3 regions of the Thalassospira sp. SN3W genome follow, and region 1 is predicted to be linked to each of the others. Evidence: riboswitches for the same ligand, from Rfam matches in the RefSeq annotation. Region 1 holds a riboswitch; each other region holds the start of a gene.
What was found. A riboswitch is a leader RNA that binds a small molecule or an ion and turns the genes downstream of it on or off. The one in region 1 is predicted to bind cobalamin.
Positions count from the first base shown of each region.

Region 2: it holds a riboswitch for cobalamin, as region 1 does, so the genes downstream of both, P8T57_RS12505 (ABC transporter substrate-binding protein) here and cobU (bifunctional adenosylcobinamide kinase/adenosylcobinamide-phosphate guanylyltransferase) in region 1, are expected to answer to the same signal.
Region 3: it holds a riboswitch for cobalamin, as region 1 does, so the genes downstream of both, P8T57_RS15035 (CbtB domain-containing protein) here and cobU (bifunctional adenosylcobinamide kinase/adenosylcobinamide-phosphate guanylyltransferase) in region 1, are expected to answer to the same signal.

Region 1 is NZ_CP121124.1:2,116,740-2,122,020, forward strand. It holds gene cobS (adenosylcobinamide-GDP ribazoletransferase) at 1-736, shown strand, start outside; gene P8T57_RS09495 (histidine phosphatase family protein) at 820-1,431, shown strand; gene P8T57_RS09500 (hypothetical protein) at 1,513-2,088, opposite strand; cobalamin riboswitch at 2,401-2,625, shown strand; gene cobU (bifunctional adenosylcobinamide kinase/adenosylcobinamide-phosphate guanylyltransferase) at 2,685-3,224, shown strand; gene cobW (cobalamin biosynthesis protein CobW) at 3,257-4,297, shown strand; gene cobN (cobaltochelatase subunit CobN) at 4,388-5,281, shown strand, end outside.
Region 2 is NZ_CP121124.1:2,779,236-2,784,516, reverse strand. It holds gene P8T57_RS12515 (ABC transporter ATP-binding protein) at 1-161, opposite strand, end outside; gene P8T57_RS12510 (iron ABC transporter permease) at 158-1,198, opposite strand; gene P8T57_RS12505 (ABC transporter substrate-binding protein) at 1,207-2,247, opposite strand; cobalamin riboswitch at 2,458-2,654, opposite strand; gene P8T57_RS12500 (AraC family transcriptional regulator) at 2,710-3,627, opposite strand; gene P8T57_RS12495 (SDR family oxidoreductase) at 3,796-4,542, shown strand; gene P8T57_RS12490 (Atu4866 domain-containing protein) at 4,567-4,914, shown strand; gene P8T57_RS12485 (adenylate/guanylate cyclase domain-containing protein) at 5,033-5,281, opposite strand, start outside.
Region 3 is NZ_CP121124.1:3,310,510-3,315,790, forward strand. It holds gene P8T57_RS15020 (hypothetical protein) at 1-208, opposite strand, end outside; gene P8T57_RS15025 (hypothetical protein) at 324-587, opposite strand; gene P8T57_RS15030 (metalloregulator ArsR/SmtB family transcription factor) at 721-1,185, shown strand; cobalamin riboswitch at 1,305-1,519, shown strand; gene P8T57_RS15035 (CbtB domain-containing protein) at 1,551-1,724, shown strand; gene P8T57_RS15040 (CbtA family protein) at 1,728-2,411, shown strand; gene P8T57_RS15045 (hypothetical protein) at 2,485-3,009, shown strand; gene P8T57_RS15050 (DUF1636 domain-containing protein) at 3,010-3,381, opposite strand; gene P8T57_RS15055 (heavy metal translocating P-type ATPase) at 3,581-5,281, shown strand, end outside.

The DNA.
Region 1 (5,281 bases):
GCGTGCTCTTGCCCTGCTAAGCCGGATACCGGTTTTCATTCCATGTGACTTCAGCGCGCATGCGATGGCACGATCAGTTTGGTGCTGGCCGCTGGTTGGGTTATTCATGGCTGGGATTGCGATCATTGCGGCCTACGTCATCGAGATTCTGACCGGCAATGTCATGATTACGGCCATTATCGCGACTTTTACCCTGATCGCGTTGACTGGGGCGATGCATGAGGATGGCATTGCCGATTGTGCCGACGGGTTTGGCGGTGGATTGGACCGTCAACGCAAGCTTGAAATCATGCGTGACAGCCGGATCGGGACTTATGGTGTTGTTGCGCTTGTTTTATGCCTAGCGATGCGCATCGCCCTTCTGGATGCTGCGGGTGAAAGTGGCAGCATGGCCGCCATCCTGATTGTGATGGCGACACTATCGCGTGCGGCGATGCCGATCGTGACCTATGTGTTTGATCCGGCGCGTGAAGATGGTCTTGGCAAAAGTGCCGGGCGACCCGACATTAAAGTGGTGAGCGCGGGTATTGCCATCGCCTTGGTTCTGGTGGTGATTGTTGCGGGTGCGGTGACCGCGTTCATGTGTCTGATTGCCATGATGGTCGGGGCATCGGTTGTCGGATGGATCGCCCGGTATCAGATTGGCGGCCATACTGGCGATGTGCTGGGCATGACTCAAATCATCTCCGAACTGCTTGTCGGTATTGCATTTATCGCGATACTGCAGATTGCCTGATGATAAGATCATGAAAAGGACCGTTCAAAACCGAGCCCAATCCCGGATCGTATTTTTCGACCGCATTTTTCCTTGGGGGAAGAATGGACAAAGCAGTGACAACCCGTTGGTGGCTTGTTCGCCATGCGCCGGTTCTCAACCCGGAACGGCTTGTCTATGGCCGAAGCGACATGCCGGTTGATCTTACCGATGAAAAGGCATTGCGTGCCCTGTCGCGCCATTTGCCAAACGACGCGGTCTGGATTACGAGCCACCTTTCGCGCACGCTTGATACCGCGCTTAAACTTCTTGAGCTGATGGATGAAAACATCCTGCCGACGCGTGAAACCGGCTTTGCCGAACAGCATTTTGGTGCATGGGAAAAGAAACACTGGAATGATCTGCCCAAAGGGGAAACCACCCGTTTCTGGGCCGATTTCGCGCGCCAGCATCCTCCGAATGGTGAAAGTTTCAGCGACGTTGTCGAACGGGTTGGGCCAATATTTGACCGGCTGACAAGATATTGGGCCGGGCGTGATATTGTCGCCGTTATTCACGGTGGGACGGTGCGCGCGGCCCTTGCCAATGCGCTCGGTCTGTCGCTTGAGGCGGCTTTATCATTTCATATCGATACGCTTGGCGTGACACGGATCGAACATATAAACGGCGTCGATCAGCCGGGCTGGCGGGTGACCGGTGTTAATCTGCGTTACTGATAAAAGGGGGGGGGGCTGGGCAGTACCCATCTGCCGATACCCTGTGGGGCTTGAATGACATGCCACACAGGGTATCAGTTTTCAGGCGGATTTCCGTTGATCGGTTTCCTGCGCATCGACAAGCGCATATTCCGACAAAAAGCGATCTACCATATCGGCAGAGACATCGTATCTGCCACAGATTGACGCGACATCGTCGAGATAGGCTTCGTAGTAGGGAATAGGCCGGCTGCGCGATTTGCCGCGAAGCTCGCTGATTTCCGTAAAGTCGGATGCAAATTCCGGTGCTTCGATAACCTGAATGATCGTGTCGTCGATGATGGCGGCGGGTTTGCCTTTGTATTTCTTACCACAGGCTGAAAGCATTTTGCTGGCGGTCGGGATGGATATCCCAGGCTGGCCCAGAAGCAGTGACATTTGATCTTCGTCGAAATCGTCATTTTCGAACAATTCCACGAGTTTCGTTAGGTCACGGACCAGAAGAGAAAGCGCATTTACGCGGATGCCACGCGCATGCGACCAAATGATGGTCGCGACAACACCACAGGTCGGACGGCTGGCATAAATGTTTCGAACATCACGACGCGCCAATGATATTTCACCATTTACAGCATGATGTTGCAGGAATTCGGGAAAGGATTGATCATTATAGCTCAATCTATCCAGCAGCCCGCGCCACATGTCTTCGCGTGATACGGTCTGCCAGGTTGTTGATTTCAGATTCCGAATTCGTTGAATTTGTTCATGAATTGCCATTTGATCAGCAAATTTCCAATTAACCCCAAGAAGTTTTTCCGAAACCCTTTGCGGTTTCGGCATCCGGACTTTGTTTGTTTTGTAATGTCCGGCGGTCACGCGGGCGGCTTTTGTCGGCTCTGATCCAACGTGACAAAATTATGTTCTCCTAAAGAATAACCGCCGACAAGCAGTCAATTCTTACAAATACTGACCTTATGGTTAGGTCGGAGTTTGGGCTTTGGTCGTGGGGGTAAAGCTGCTAGGTTCGGCGCTGCCGTTTGGTGATGGGAAACCGGTGTGATGCCGGTGCTGCCCCCGCAACTGTAACGGGTTGGGTGATCCGGGTGATGTGATGTCACAAGCCACCGGTAATGTTGATTTGCAGACAACATGCCGGGAAGGCGGATTGCTTTCATGCCCGCAGCCAGGAAACCAGCCATCGGTATCCCTGTTCGTAAGGATATGGGGTAACGCAATCCGGCCTCGGTGGGAGGTCAAAGCGAAGGAAGGCGGCTATGACCCATAATATGGCTGATAACAGCCAGTTTGCCGGGATCCATCTGATCCTTGGCGGTGCCAGATCGGGCAAAAGCCGGTTTGCCGAAAACCGGATCAACCATGCAGGCGGCGGTATTTATATCGCGACCGGCCGGGCATGGGACGAGGAAATGGCAAATCGCATCGAACTTCACAAATCATCGCGCGGCGAGATATGGCAAACGATTGAGGAACCGCTTGATCTTTTCGGTGTCCTGTCTGCCTGCAATCGCGACGGCAGCAAACCGGTACTGGTCGATTGCCTGACGCTTTGGCTGACCAATCTGATGCTGGAAGATCGCGATATCGAGGCCGAGTTTGACCGGCTTTGCGACCTTTTGCCGGAGCTGGATATCCCAGTTCTTCTGGTTTCGAACGAGGTCGGTTTCGGGATTGTGCCGGAAAATGCCATGGCGCGCAGCTTTCGCGATCATGCCGGACGATTGCATCAACGGATTGCCGAGCTTGCCGATCAGGTGACGCTTGTGGTTGCGGGCATTCCGATGTCGGTTAAATAGATCAGAATTCATAGATTTAAGGGTAATTGAATATGGCACAGCTTGGAAAAATTCCGGCAACAGTGATCACCGGTTTTCTTGGTGCAGGCAAAACCACGATGATCCGCAATATGCTGGAAAATGCCGGGGGTAAGCGGATTGCGCTGATCATCAACGAATTTGGTGATCTGGGCGTGGACCGCGAAGTGATAAATGGTTGTGGCATTTCGGGATGTGCCGAGGACGACGTTGTCGAACTTGCAAACGGTTGCATCTGTTGCACGGTGGCCGATGATTTCCTGCCGACCATCAAGGGCCTGATTGATCGCGACACGCCGCCTGATCATATCGTTATCGAAACATCAGGGTTGGCACTGCCAAAACCGTTGGTCAAGGCGTTCAACTGGCCGGAAATCCGTTCACGGGTCACGGTAGATGGTGTGGTGGCTGTTCTGGACGGGGCGGCATTGCGCGACGGGTTGTTTGCCCATGATCATTATGCGGTTCAGGCCCAACGCGAGGCGGATGATAATCTTGATCATGAAAGCCCGCTTGAGGAACTGTTTGAAGAGCAGCTTCATTGCGCCGATATGGTGGTTCTGAACAAAACCGATTTGCTGAGCGCTGCCGAAGTTGCCAAGGTCGAGGCAGATATCCGGGCCGAGCTGAAACGCCCATCGGTCAAGATCATCGCGACCGCGCATTCGAAGGTCGAAAATGCTGTTTTGCTGGGACTTGGAGCGGCGGCCGAAGACGATCTTGATAGCCGCCCCTCACATCATGACGATGGTCACGAACATGACCACGACGATTTTGAAAGCTTTGTCGTGTCACTTGACGCGGTTGACGATGCGGCCGTGCTTGAAAAACGCCTGATTGATGTCGTGCGTCAGTTCGATGTCCTGCGGATCAAGGGTTTTCTCGATATTCCCGGCAAGCCGATGCGCCAGGTTGTTCAGGGCGTTGGTGAGAGGTTCCAGCGTTATTTCGACCGGCCGTGGGCCGAAACCGAAACGCGCCGGTCGGAACTGGTGGTGATCGGCCTGCATGGCTTGGATCGCGGTGCCATCGAAGCGGCAATCAAGGCATCGTGACGTTTTGAAATTGTAAGATCATCCGGTCGACAACGTTGTGCGGGCGGATGATCTTGAACCAGCACACGATAAAAGAAACGGACATTTCCGATGCATCTGCTTGCCGCCCAGCCTGGACTTGTTACCGATGGAAGCGAAGCCGTCGATCTGGGGCAAAGCCCGGGCGATGTCGTTATCCTGTCGGCAGCAGAGTCCGAGCTTGCCTGTCTGGCCGGGGCGCAGGCGCGATTGCATTCAGCATTTGGCGACGCGACACCGTCGCTGCGATTGGCAAGTCTATTGCAGCTGGGTCACAACATGTCGGTCGATCTTTATGTCGAGGATGTTCTGACCGATGCCAAATTCATCATCGTGCGCATTCTGGGCGGGCGGGGATATTGGGAATACGGGATCGAACAGCTGGTCGAACTGGCCCGTCGCAACGACGTGCCGTTGGTACTGTTGCCAGGTGACGATCAACCCGATGCGGAACTGTTGTCGTTATCGACGGTAAAGGGTGCAACGTATCAGCAAATCTGGCGTTACCTGATCGAAGGTGGTCCGGGAAATGCTGAACATTTACTGCGTCTTATATATGAAAAATTGAACCCGTCTGTCAGTTGGGACTGGAAGCCGGCGGCACCATTGGTCAAGGCAGGCCTTTATTGGCCGGGGAAAATCACCGCAAATCTCGAAGAAATTGAACAGAATTGGAAACAAAATCATGCTGTTGTTCCGATCATCTTCTACCGTGCATTAATTCAGGCTGGTAATCTGGATGTAATTGATGCGCTGGTTGAGGAGTTGTTGGGTAATAGCCTCAATCCATTGCCTGTTTTTGTTGCCAGCCTCAAAGACCCGGTTGCGGCGGCCTTGGTTGAAGAATGGCTGGGGTCAACACGTGCGGATTTGATCCTGAACACCACCGGCTTCTCTCTTTCCGTTCCGGGTGTGGAACGAAAAGATGGGCCGTTTGATGTTGTCGATGCACCGGTTTTCCAGGTG
Region 2 (5,281 bases), 660 kb from region 1:
GGTGGACGAATACCGGCCAAAACCGACATCAAACTTGTTTTGCCCGATCCATTCGGCCCGATCAGGCCAAGGAACTCGCCCGGTTCAACCCGGAGGGAGACATTTTTGATGATCTTGCGAAAACCGGCAGACCAGACGATATCGCGCAGTTCCAGGGTCATCGCAAAATCCTTCCGTGACACAGGATCAGGGCAAAGGCCGGGGCCCCGACAAGGGCAGTGATCACCCCGATTGGCAAAACCTGCCCCGGAACGATCACGCGTGAGATGACATCGGCACAGACCAGAAACAGTGCGCCAATCAATGCCGATAGCGGTAATAGCAGCCCATGGCGCGTTCCGACAAAAAAGCGCGCCGCATGCGGGATCACGAGCCCGACAAAGCCGATGGAACCAACGATACTGACCATTACCGCGGTCATCATCGCGGCTGCGGCAATCAGGATCGCATAAACCCGCCTGACCGGAACACCAAGCGATGCGGCGGATTCCCTACCAAATGTAAAGGCATCAAGTGCGCGTGCATGCCAAAGACACACGACAAGCCCGACAAGAGCCACGGGTAAAGCCAGCCACACATCGGGCCAGCGCACGCCGCTAAGATTGCCCAGAAGCCAGAACATGATGCCGCGCGCCTGCTCGGCACTAGCCGATTTGGTGACAATGAAGGATGTCAGGGCATTGAACATCTGCGATCCGGCAATCCCGGCCAGAATGATCGCACCCGTACCGCGCCCGGCCTGTAACGCCAGAAGGGTCACAAAGGCGAATGCCGCCACTGCGCCGATAAATGCACCAAGTGACAGCGAAAGCATCCCGGCCCCAAGACCTAGGATCACGATGCTGACCGCACCGGTCGATGCCCCGGCCGAAATGCCGAGCAGATAGGGATCGGCAAGACTGTTGCGCAAAAGCGCCTGCAGGACCGCACCGGAAACGGCCAAGGCCGCCCCGCAACTTGCGGCAACGATGGCGCGGCTCAGCCGATAGTTCCAGATTATACCGGCATCAATCGCATCCACCGGATACCCGGCATCCCACAAATGATTGGCAATCGTATTGATCACCGTGCCCACCGGGATCGCTGTTTCGCCCACCGATGCGGCAACCGCCAGAACCGCTGCCAGCAACATCAGCGCGGCAAATGCCACGCTGATGCGTTTGATGAAAACAGGGCTGGAAATGATATTCCCGATCATTGGCCCGATCACTGGGTTGCCTCGAACGCCTCGATTGCCTTGGCCAGCGTTTCAATGCCGTCGATTGTCCGCATGGTCGGGTTCATCGACTGGGCATCCATGACGACGATATTTCCGCTTTTGACCGCATTCATCTGACGGGTTACCGGATCGGATTTCAGGAACTGCATTTTAAGTTCCCAGTCATCGGCCGGAAAACGACGACGATCCATTTTGCCAATCACAATGATATCGGGATTGGTCCGTACGATGGTTTCCCACCCGGCTGTGGGCCATTCATCATCACTGTCGATGACATTCTCCACACCAAGGATCGACATGACATAGGCCGGTGCGCCTTTCTGCCCGGCAACAAACGGATCAACATCGATTTCAGCACTGGAGAACCAGAACAGTGCCGAAATTCCCTTGCCATTCACGGCGGCGACTTTTTCGCGCGCAGCCTGTTCGCGGGCTTTGAAATCGGCAATCAGATCTGCGCCGCGTTCCTCGACATCGAAGATTTTCGAAAGGTCGGCTATCCCCTGATAGATCTGATCCATCGAAAAGGCATCAATCCGCGTTCCGTCACCGCCCGTGGTGTTGTCCTTACCGACGCAATCGGCTGGTGCGGTATAGACCGGGATTGAAAGTTCAGCAAACTGGTCAATCGTTCCGACCTTGCCATTCGGGCCGATATGCCATTGGAACTGGGTTGTGACCAAATCGGGTTTCTGGCCGACCACACTTTCAAAGCTGGGATCGTTGTCGGCAAGCCGCGGAATGGTGGCGTTGACGTCGCGAAACTGTTCCTGCACCGGGCCAAGCCATACGGCCGTTCCGACCACCCTGTCCGCCAGTCCCAGAAGATAAAGCAGTTCAGTGCTGCTTTGGCCAAGCGATACGGCACGGTTCGGAGCCTGATCAAAGGTCAGGGTTCGACCACAATTTTCCAATGTAAGCGGATATTCCGTGGCAGATGCGTATTGTGCGAAAGAAGCCAGTCCTGCAGCAAACACCCCGACTGCAAAAACCTTTTTGTTCAGTTCAATCACTTTGCGTCCTTTCATGGATATGCTGATCGGGAATTTCATTTCCCGACCGGACATACCAAACCAATAAATGTTATGTTATAACATAACATCAAAGTTACTATGGTCAAGGGACTGGCTAAAGTGCTGAAAAATGGCGGGAAATGCCGGGATCCAAGGGCGGTCCAATGGCTTTCAGCCCGCCCGGAACGGTGACATATACCGACATCCTCCGGGGCACCCCGCCCGGTCCGTCGTATTCATGTCAGCAGGTCTCCTGGCTCGCGGGTCGTTGTGTTTTCCTGCCTTCCCGGGAAATATCCCAGTGGCTTTCAGAAGGAAACACTCACCGCCTACAGTTGCGGGGGCAGCTTCGGTTAACCGTCTTCACGGACGGCTTCGAATTCCCTTTATCCTTATCGGATACTGACATCTATCGGTGTCACATAGTCACGAAGGCCGGTCAAGCCAATTGCGAATAAATCGCAATGATTACAATTTTCAATAGGCGTTCGCCGCCGCCGTGCCATCGCCGCCCAGCCGCCCAAGGATCGCCGAGACATCGCGCATCGGTGGCGCGCCAAACATGCGGGCATATTCACGGCTGAACTGTGATGCGCTTTCATATCCGACTTCATAGGCCGCGGTTGCCGCATCCTTCATTTCGGTCAGCATCATCTGGCGCGCCATCGTCAGGCGAAGGCGTTTCTGATACTGAAGCGGGCTCATGGAGGTTACCTGTTTGAAATGATGATGGAAGGAAGACGGACTCATATTCGCCTGTGCCGCCAGATCATCGACCCGAAGCGGTGCGGCAAAATCGTCCTTCATAAGCCGGATGATCTTGGAAATGCGCTGCATGTTGCTGCCGCCCATGCCGATTTGCGCAATCCTGGCCCCCTGAAGGCCGCGCAGAAGGCGATAATGCACTTCGCGCAGAAGCATCGGTGCCATCACCGAAATATCGTCTTTCTCATCACACAGGCGCAACAGGCGCATCACGGCATCCAGCAAGGTATCGCTGGCGTTATCGACATGAAGCCCGCAATCGCTTTCGGATGCCGAGCCGACCTGAAGATCAATCTGGGTGACAAGATCGCCCAACATCTGACCATCCAGTTCAATCGACAAACTGCGATACGGAAGTGCTGCACTGGCATTTGTCACACAGCCGACAATCGGCAGGTCGACCGACGCCACCAGATACTTTCCGGGCGCATAACTGAAAACCGCCTCGCCCAGAGTGACCTCTTTGGCACCTGACGCGATAATGCAAAGGCATGGCTTGTAGATTGTCGGAACTTTCATCGACGGCCCGGTCGCACGATACAGATGCACCGCCTTCACCGGCGTCTCGGCAACACCTTCGCCTTCGCAGTATCTGTCAATCAGTTCAGACATCTCTTCAAACACAGGCATCACCAAACTCCTTTGTTTCTCTAATATGAACTATAGCAACCAGAACCATCCTGAAAAGCGGTTTTCACCCTGCCTGGAGAATCAGGCAATTGATCAAGAGTTCTGTGTATTCATCAGGCAACCATTTGCAATCACAGTAAGCGCCATGATCCAGACAAGGAGGATGTCATGTCGCTTATGTCCAGCAATGTTGAAAACAAGGTTGTCGTCATTACCGGTGCCAGCAGCGGAATTGGCGAGGCCACGGCAAAACTTCTGGCCGAAAACGGTGCAAAGGTCGTTCTTGCGGCCCGACGCACGGCAAAGCTTCATTCCATCGTCGCCGAAATCGAGGCCGAAGGCGGCACCGCCACATGTCGCGCGGTTGATGTCACCGATGCCGACGACGTCGAAGCACTGATCTATTTCGCCAAAAACACCTATGGCCGCGTTGATGTGATCTTCAACAATGCCGGTGTCATGCCCCTGTCGCCGCTTGCCGAACTGAAAATTGACGAGTGGAACAAGATGATCGACGTCAATATTCGCGGCGTCCTGAATGGCATTGCCGCCGGTCTGCCATTGTTCAAGGAACAGGGTAGCGGCCACATCATCAATACCGCATCCATTGGCGCACATCTGGTATCCCCGACTGCCGCCGTTTACTGCGCCACGAAATATGCCGTCTGGGCGATTTCCGATGGCCTGCGTCAGGAAAGCCGCGATATCCGCGTCACCACCATTTCGCCGGGCGTTACCGAAACAGAACTTGGCAACGACATTACCGATGACAATGCCAAAGGGTTTCTCGGTGAACTGCGCAAAACCGCACTCAGTCCGATTTCCATTGCATGGTCGGTGCTTTACGCAATCGCCCAGCCCGAAAGCGTCGATGTCAACGAGATCATCGTGCGCCCGACCGCATCGGCATATTGATCCGTAACGCCCAAGGAGGCCCACATGGCACGTCATATGTTTGCGTCTTCTATCGCCAGTCTTCTGATGCTGTTTTCCAGCACCGCCACCGCACAGGAGGAAACCGTCATGTCCGGAACCACATCGAACGACCCGCATCCCTATGTTGGCATGTGGGTCACGGCTGATGGCAATATCCGTCAGGAATTGCTGGCCAACGGACGTTATGACGAGGCGCGCGGCAATCGCCCGTCTGCCTATCAGGGGCGTTATGAAATTTCCGGCAATCACATCGATTACTGGGATGATACCGGTTTTACCGCCGACGGATATTTCGAGGACAGTGTTCTGTATCACGCCGGAATGGTGATGTATCGCCAGCCCATACAATAGCATTCAGGCTTTAAAAGCCCCGCTGCACCGGCTAACCCGGCGCAGAACCCGCAAGGAACGGTATCGAATGGATGCCGTTCCTTTTTTTCATTTTCATGCGCGAAAACTTTGCCAATAATCAGGTCGCTGTCACGGGCACATTGCCAGTCGCGACATTCCGTTCATCAGCCGTGGCAAGGGTAAACAGATCAATCGGTTCGGAAAGCCCACGGACATCCATCTGCCCGATCTTGCGAAATTCTTTTGCGGTCAGATACTGTGCCGTCGTTGCAGAAATCAGAACGTCGGTTCCCAGTTCCTTGTTCATCACTTCCAATCGGGCCGCCATATTTACCGTATCGCCATGCACGGTATAGTTCTGACGCCC
Region 3 (5,281 bases), 1.2 Mb from region 1:
AACGCTGCAGGGATTCTTGCGGGATATCACCGCTATGATCTTTGATCTCGCTCCAGGCGGCATCCATGTCATCCCACGCCTGAACAACCTCGCTTGGCAATTGTTCAAGCCCGGCTTCGGATTCCTTGCAATGGGCTGTAAGGCCGAATTCCCAATCCTTGAATTCCTGATGGAGCTTGGCATGCTCCGGAAGGGGACGGGCTGTCATGGGAGCCTCCTTTTGCTTTTCCAGACAGTTTCAATCTGGCGCGTAATCATGTCATCGATTTGCAATGAAAAGGCGATTTTGGGGCATTCTCTATAAAGGGCATAAAACCGGCAATTTACCTGCCAATCATATCGTTCCATGCTTTTTCAAGATTTGCGGTCGCCTTGTGGAACTGCTCTGCGGTGGCGTTGCTTGCGGCATCGCCTTCGGCCTTAAGCTTTTCCCACGCCTCATTCATCTCGTTATAGGGGCCGGTTACCTCTTTGGGCAGGTTGCCGACCTGCATCTCGTTTTTCGCGCAGTAACCGGCAACATTCCGTTCCCAGCTGTCGTGGGACTGACGCAGATTAAAAATGTCGAGTGCTGTTTGCTCTTGCATCGGTGTGTCTCCTTGTTCTGGTGGGCACTTTCGACGATGTGTCATACCTGTAACGTTCCCTGCGTGGCGGAGTTCCATGCACGCAAACATCAAGTCCCCTTGCCAAGCGATGCAGGGCGTGGAAAATAGTGGCATGTCACAAAGCAAAGCAAAATCCCGTAAAGTCGAAATCACACCGGCCCGCCCGGTCGTGGTCAGCGCCAATAATGATGGTGACGGTTGTCAGGAATGCGATACTGCCGCACGCCTTGGACTTTCCACCGAACAGGGGGAAGCCGTAACGCGTGATGCGTCGCGCGCCACCGGTCATAACCTGTCGCTGCCCGATATCGAGGCAGCAGCGAAAATCTTTGCGCTTTTGGGGGATGCCGGGCGGTTGCAGCTTGTTCTGCGCTGCATGGAAAAACCGCAAACCGTTGGCGAACTGGCCGAGGCATCGGGCATGTCGCAGTCGCTTACCAGCCATCATCTGCGTCAGTTGCGCGATCAGCGCATTCTGGCCTCCGAGCGCAACGGGCGTCATATCTTCTATCAGATTGATGACGAACATATTTCCCGTGTTGTTCGAGATGTCTTTGCCCACGTCACACACGACTAAGCCACCCCCGCACTGATCTTTGCGGGCATTCCAGTCGCAGATCGACAATCGGGCGAATATGTTCGTCGAATGATCACCCGGCCTGCGTGGTTTTCACATTGCACTTGCGCAAAATTACCGTCATAAACGAATGGCTTGGTTTTTCCCGCTCTGCTCGGGGTTGGGAAACGAAGAGGGAATTTGGAAAGCCGTCTGTTTGACGGTCAAAGCCAAAGCCGCCCCCGCGACTGTATGCGACGAGTGCCCGCCATCATACCACTTGCGAAAGCAGGGAAGGTCGGCGACGCATGAAGACCCGCAAGCCAGGAGACCTGCCAGGCATGGACCCGAACCGACTGTCGGGTGTGACAGCAAAGGAGATTTCTATGACCACGCAGACCGCGGCATTTGCCGTTTCGAAAAAATCCGTTCTTCTGCCGATCCTTGCCTGTGCCGTTTTCGGCATGGCGATTGTCTTTGTGACCGGCCACGTTCAGGCGGACCTGCTTCATGACGCGGCACACGATGTGCGCCACGCGACCGGCTTTCCCTGCCACTAAGTCATGTTCACACGCATAGTAACCAGCGCGTTGTTCGCTGGTGCTGCAGCGGGGCTTATTGCGGCCCTGCTACAGCTGTATTTTGTGCAGCCCGTTTTGCTGCATGCGGAGCTGTATGAAACCGGTGCCCTTGTGCATTTCGGCGGTGACGCGGTTAGCGCGCATCAGGATGTCGGTGGGATTGATCCGCTGCGTGACGGGCTAAGCATCCTGTTCACCATGCTGGTCTATACCGGCTATGCACTGATCCTGATCGCGGCCATGGCCTTTGCCGAAAATCGTGGTCATGTGGTGACTGCGCGCAGTGGCATCATCTGGGGCATTGCAGGGTTTGTCATCGTGCATTTTGCGCCGGGCTTCACCTTGGCGCCAGAGGTGCCCGGTGTTGCTGCGGCCGATGTCTATGAACGGCAAATCTGGTGGTTTGCGACGGTGGCAACCGCGGCACTTGCGGTTTGGCTGATCGCCTTTGGCCGGAACTGGCTGGCGTGGGGGGCGGCGGTTGTTCTGCTTCTGGCGCCGCATGTTATCGGTGCGCCGGAACCCGATCAGTTCAGCGGTCCCGTGCCGACCGAACTCGGGGCGCTGTTTGCTGCGCGTGCCTTTGGTATCGGGGCGGTAGCCTGGGTGTTGACCGGGCTGTTTGCCGGGCATTTCTGGCGGCGTGAAGCCGACCGGGAAGCGTAAAACGCAATCACATTGATCAGGCGCGGTATATTCCGCGCCTGTTTTCTTTCATTGATTTGTCTGGATAAACGAAATGCCACGTTCACTTGCTCTTTTCGGGATCGGGCTTGTTTTTGGCGGCGGGATTGGCTTTCTGGTGGCGGCGGGCAATGGCATCACCCTTGATGGCCATGACCATTCCGATCCGCGCGCGCATGGGGAAAGTGCCCATGGTGATACGCATGACACGATGAATGTCAACGGTGCCCATGCCAGCCATGATGCCGTCATTTCACTGCCCGATGCCGTCGATGCGCCAAGCCTTGATGTTGCCATTGCGCCCGATCCGGTCAGTGGCTGGAACCTGCATCTCTTGGTGCAGAATTTCCGTTTTGCCCCCGAACATGCCAGCAGTCCCCATATCCCGGGCGAGGGGCATGCTCATGTCTATGTTAACGGCACCAAGATCGCCCGCCTGTATGGCCCGTGGCTTCATATCGCAGACCTTCCAGCGGGCGATAATGAGGTTATCGTGACCCTTACGGCCAATGACCATAGCCAGCTTGCCGTTGGCGATAAGCCACTGCGTCAGGTCATGACTGTTTCGGTTGCGCCATAATCACAGGGCCGGGATACGGGCCTTAAGGCAAAATCGAAGACGTCCGCAGCCGCGTGCGTCTTCGATCCATCCATCCGGGGCGTTCAGATATTCCCGGCAGGTGGCAATGATATCGTCAATATCACGATGTGCCGATAATCCGGCAAAAAGATAACTTGCCCGCCCGGTTCCCTGAAGTGCAACCGATGTCGGGTCGCTGCATGATCCCATGCAGTCAACCTGCGTGATTTCAAACGTTTCGGGCAATTCCGCCTGATCAAGTGCCGTGCCTAACTGCCGCACAAAACCATCCGCATCGACAAAATCCATCTTTGGGTCCGGATCAGCATCAGGTGCTGGTTGGCAGGTTTTGCAAATGACAATACGAGGCATGCGGCGGTTGGCCTTGGTTCTTAAATCGGGTGGTCACTATGGTCGCAGTGCCGGCGTAATTCATCAACTTTTTCGGGGCGTCTGGCATTGTGTGTGATAATATTCAAATCATGGTTTGAATGTTCTTGACTCGCTAACATATGAATTGTTATTTGAATATAATACATGAATATAAATTTGAATGTTGGCGAGGTCCAGAATGTCCGTCATCGTAAAATGGGATCAGTTCCCGGCCATTGGAAATTGTGAAAGCTGCAAGTCATCGCTGATTGCGTCGCTCAACGTTGCTGTGCCCGGGCAAAGCTTTGTTGCCGCCGCCGATGGCTTGCACGCGCAATCCGAACTGAGTGTCGAGGACCAGGGCACTGTTGATGATGTGCTGGCCCGTCATCGTGACGGCATTTCGCATCACCAGTGGGCCGTATCGGGCATGGATTGCGGGTCCTGTGTGGCGAAAATCGAAACCGCGCTTTCCAAACGTGATGGCGTGCAATGTGTAGATGTGTCGATGATGCGTGAAACGGTCACGTTGGGCCTTCGCAATGATAGTGCCGAAACGCGTTCCGATATCAGCACCATGCTGACCAAATTGGGTTATCCGGCAAAGGAAAAGGTAATTCCGGGGGCGGGGAAATCATCCGAAGCCGCTTGCTGCGCTGGCGGTTCCTGTGGTTCTGCCAATCCGGCTGCGACGGATAATGCCGCGTCGCAAGATACCGATGCCAATGACAAATCCCTGCTGCGCAAACTGGCCCCCTGGCCGGAAGCCGGGGACGAAATTGCATGGGCAGCGATCTGGCTGGTTCTAGGCGGATTGGTCGGCTGGCTGGTTCCGGCCACCGATGCTTATGCCATGTCCATTGCCTCGATCATCGCGGCATTGCCGGTGATGAGAACAGCGTTCCGTCTGGCGGCAAGCGGCGCATTCTTTTCCATCGAACTATTGATGAGTGTCGCGGTTCTTGGCGCGGTTGCAATCGGCGAAAGTCTTGAAGCCGGTATGGTCGTCCTGCTGTTTGCGATTGGCGAAAGCCTTGAAGGCATTGCCGCGGGGCGGGCGCGCAGCGGGGTTAAATCGCTGATGAAACTGGCCCCGGAGACCGCGCGGCGGGTTTCACCATCTGGTGGCGGCTTTGATACGGTTGCACCCTCGGCGCTTACGCTTGACGACATCGTTGAAGTCCGCCCCGGCGAACGCATCCCGGCGGATGGTATCCTGACTGTCGGCTCGGCTGAAATCGATAACAGCCACCTGACCGGGGAATCCGTTCCGGTTACCTCCGAACCGGGGGGCGAGGTTTTTGCCGGTGCCATTGTTACCGACCGACCGGTGCACCTGCGTGTGGCCCGGGTGGCCGGGCAAACCATGCTGGATCGCGTGATCGAGCTGGTCGAACAAAGCGAAAAGCACAAGGCACCGGTCGAGCGCTTCGTTGCCAAATTCGCTCGTATCTATACGCCAATCATCATGGCGCTTGCGGCCCTTACGGTCGTTGTTCCACCGGTTCTGTTCGGGCAAGGCTGGGAAGAATGGATCTATCGCGGGCTGGCCCTGCTTCTGATCGGCTGCCCCTGTGCCTTGGTGATCTCCACACCGGCGGCGGTGACATCGGCCCTTGCCCGTGCATCCAGGATCGGCCTGCTGGTCAAGGGTGGTGCAGCACTTGAGGCCATCGGGGCCGTACGCACCATGGCGTTTGATAAAACTGGCACGCTGACCGAAGGCAAGCCGAAGCTGACGGCAATGATGTCGGTGGATGATATGGACGAGGATCGGCTGCTTGCCATTGCCGCCGCCCTTGAAACCGTGACCTCCCACCCGCTGGCAAAGGCGGTGGTCAATGCGGCGACGGACAACAAACTTGATCTGCCGGAAATCACCGATGCGCGAACCATCGCC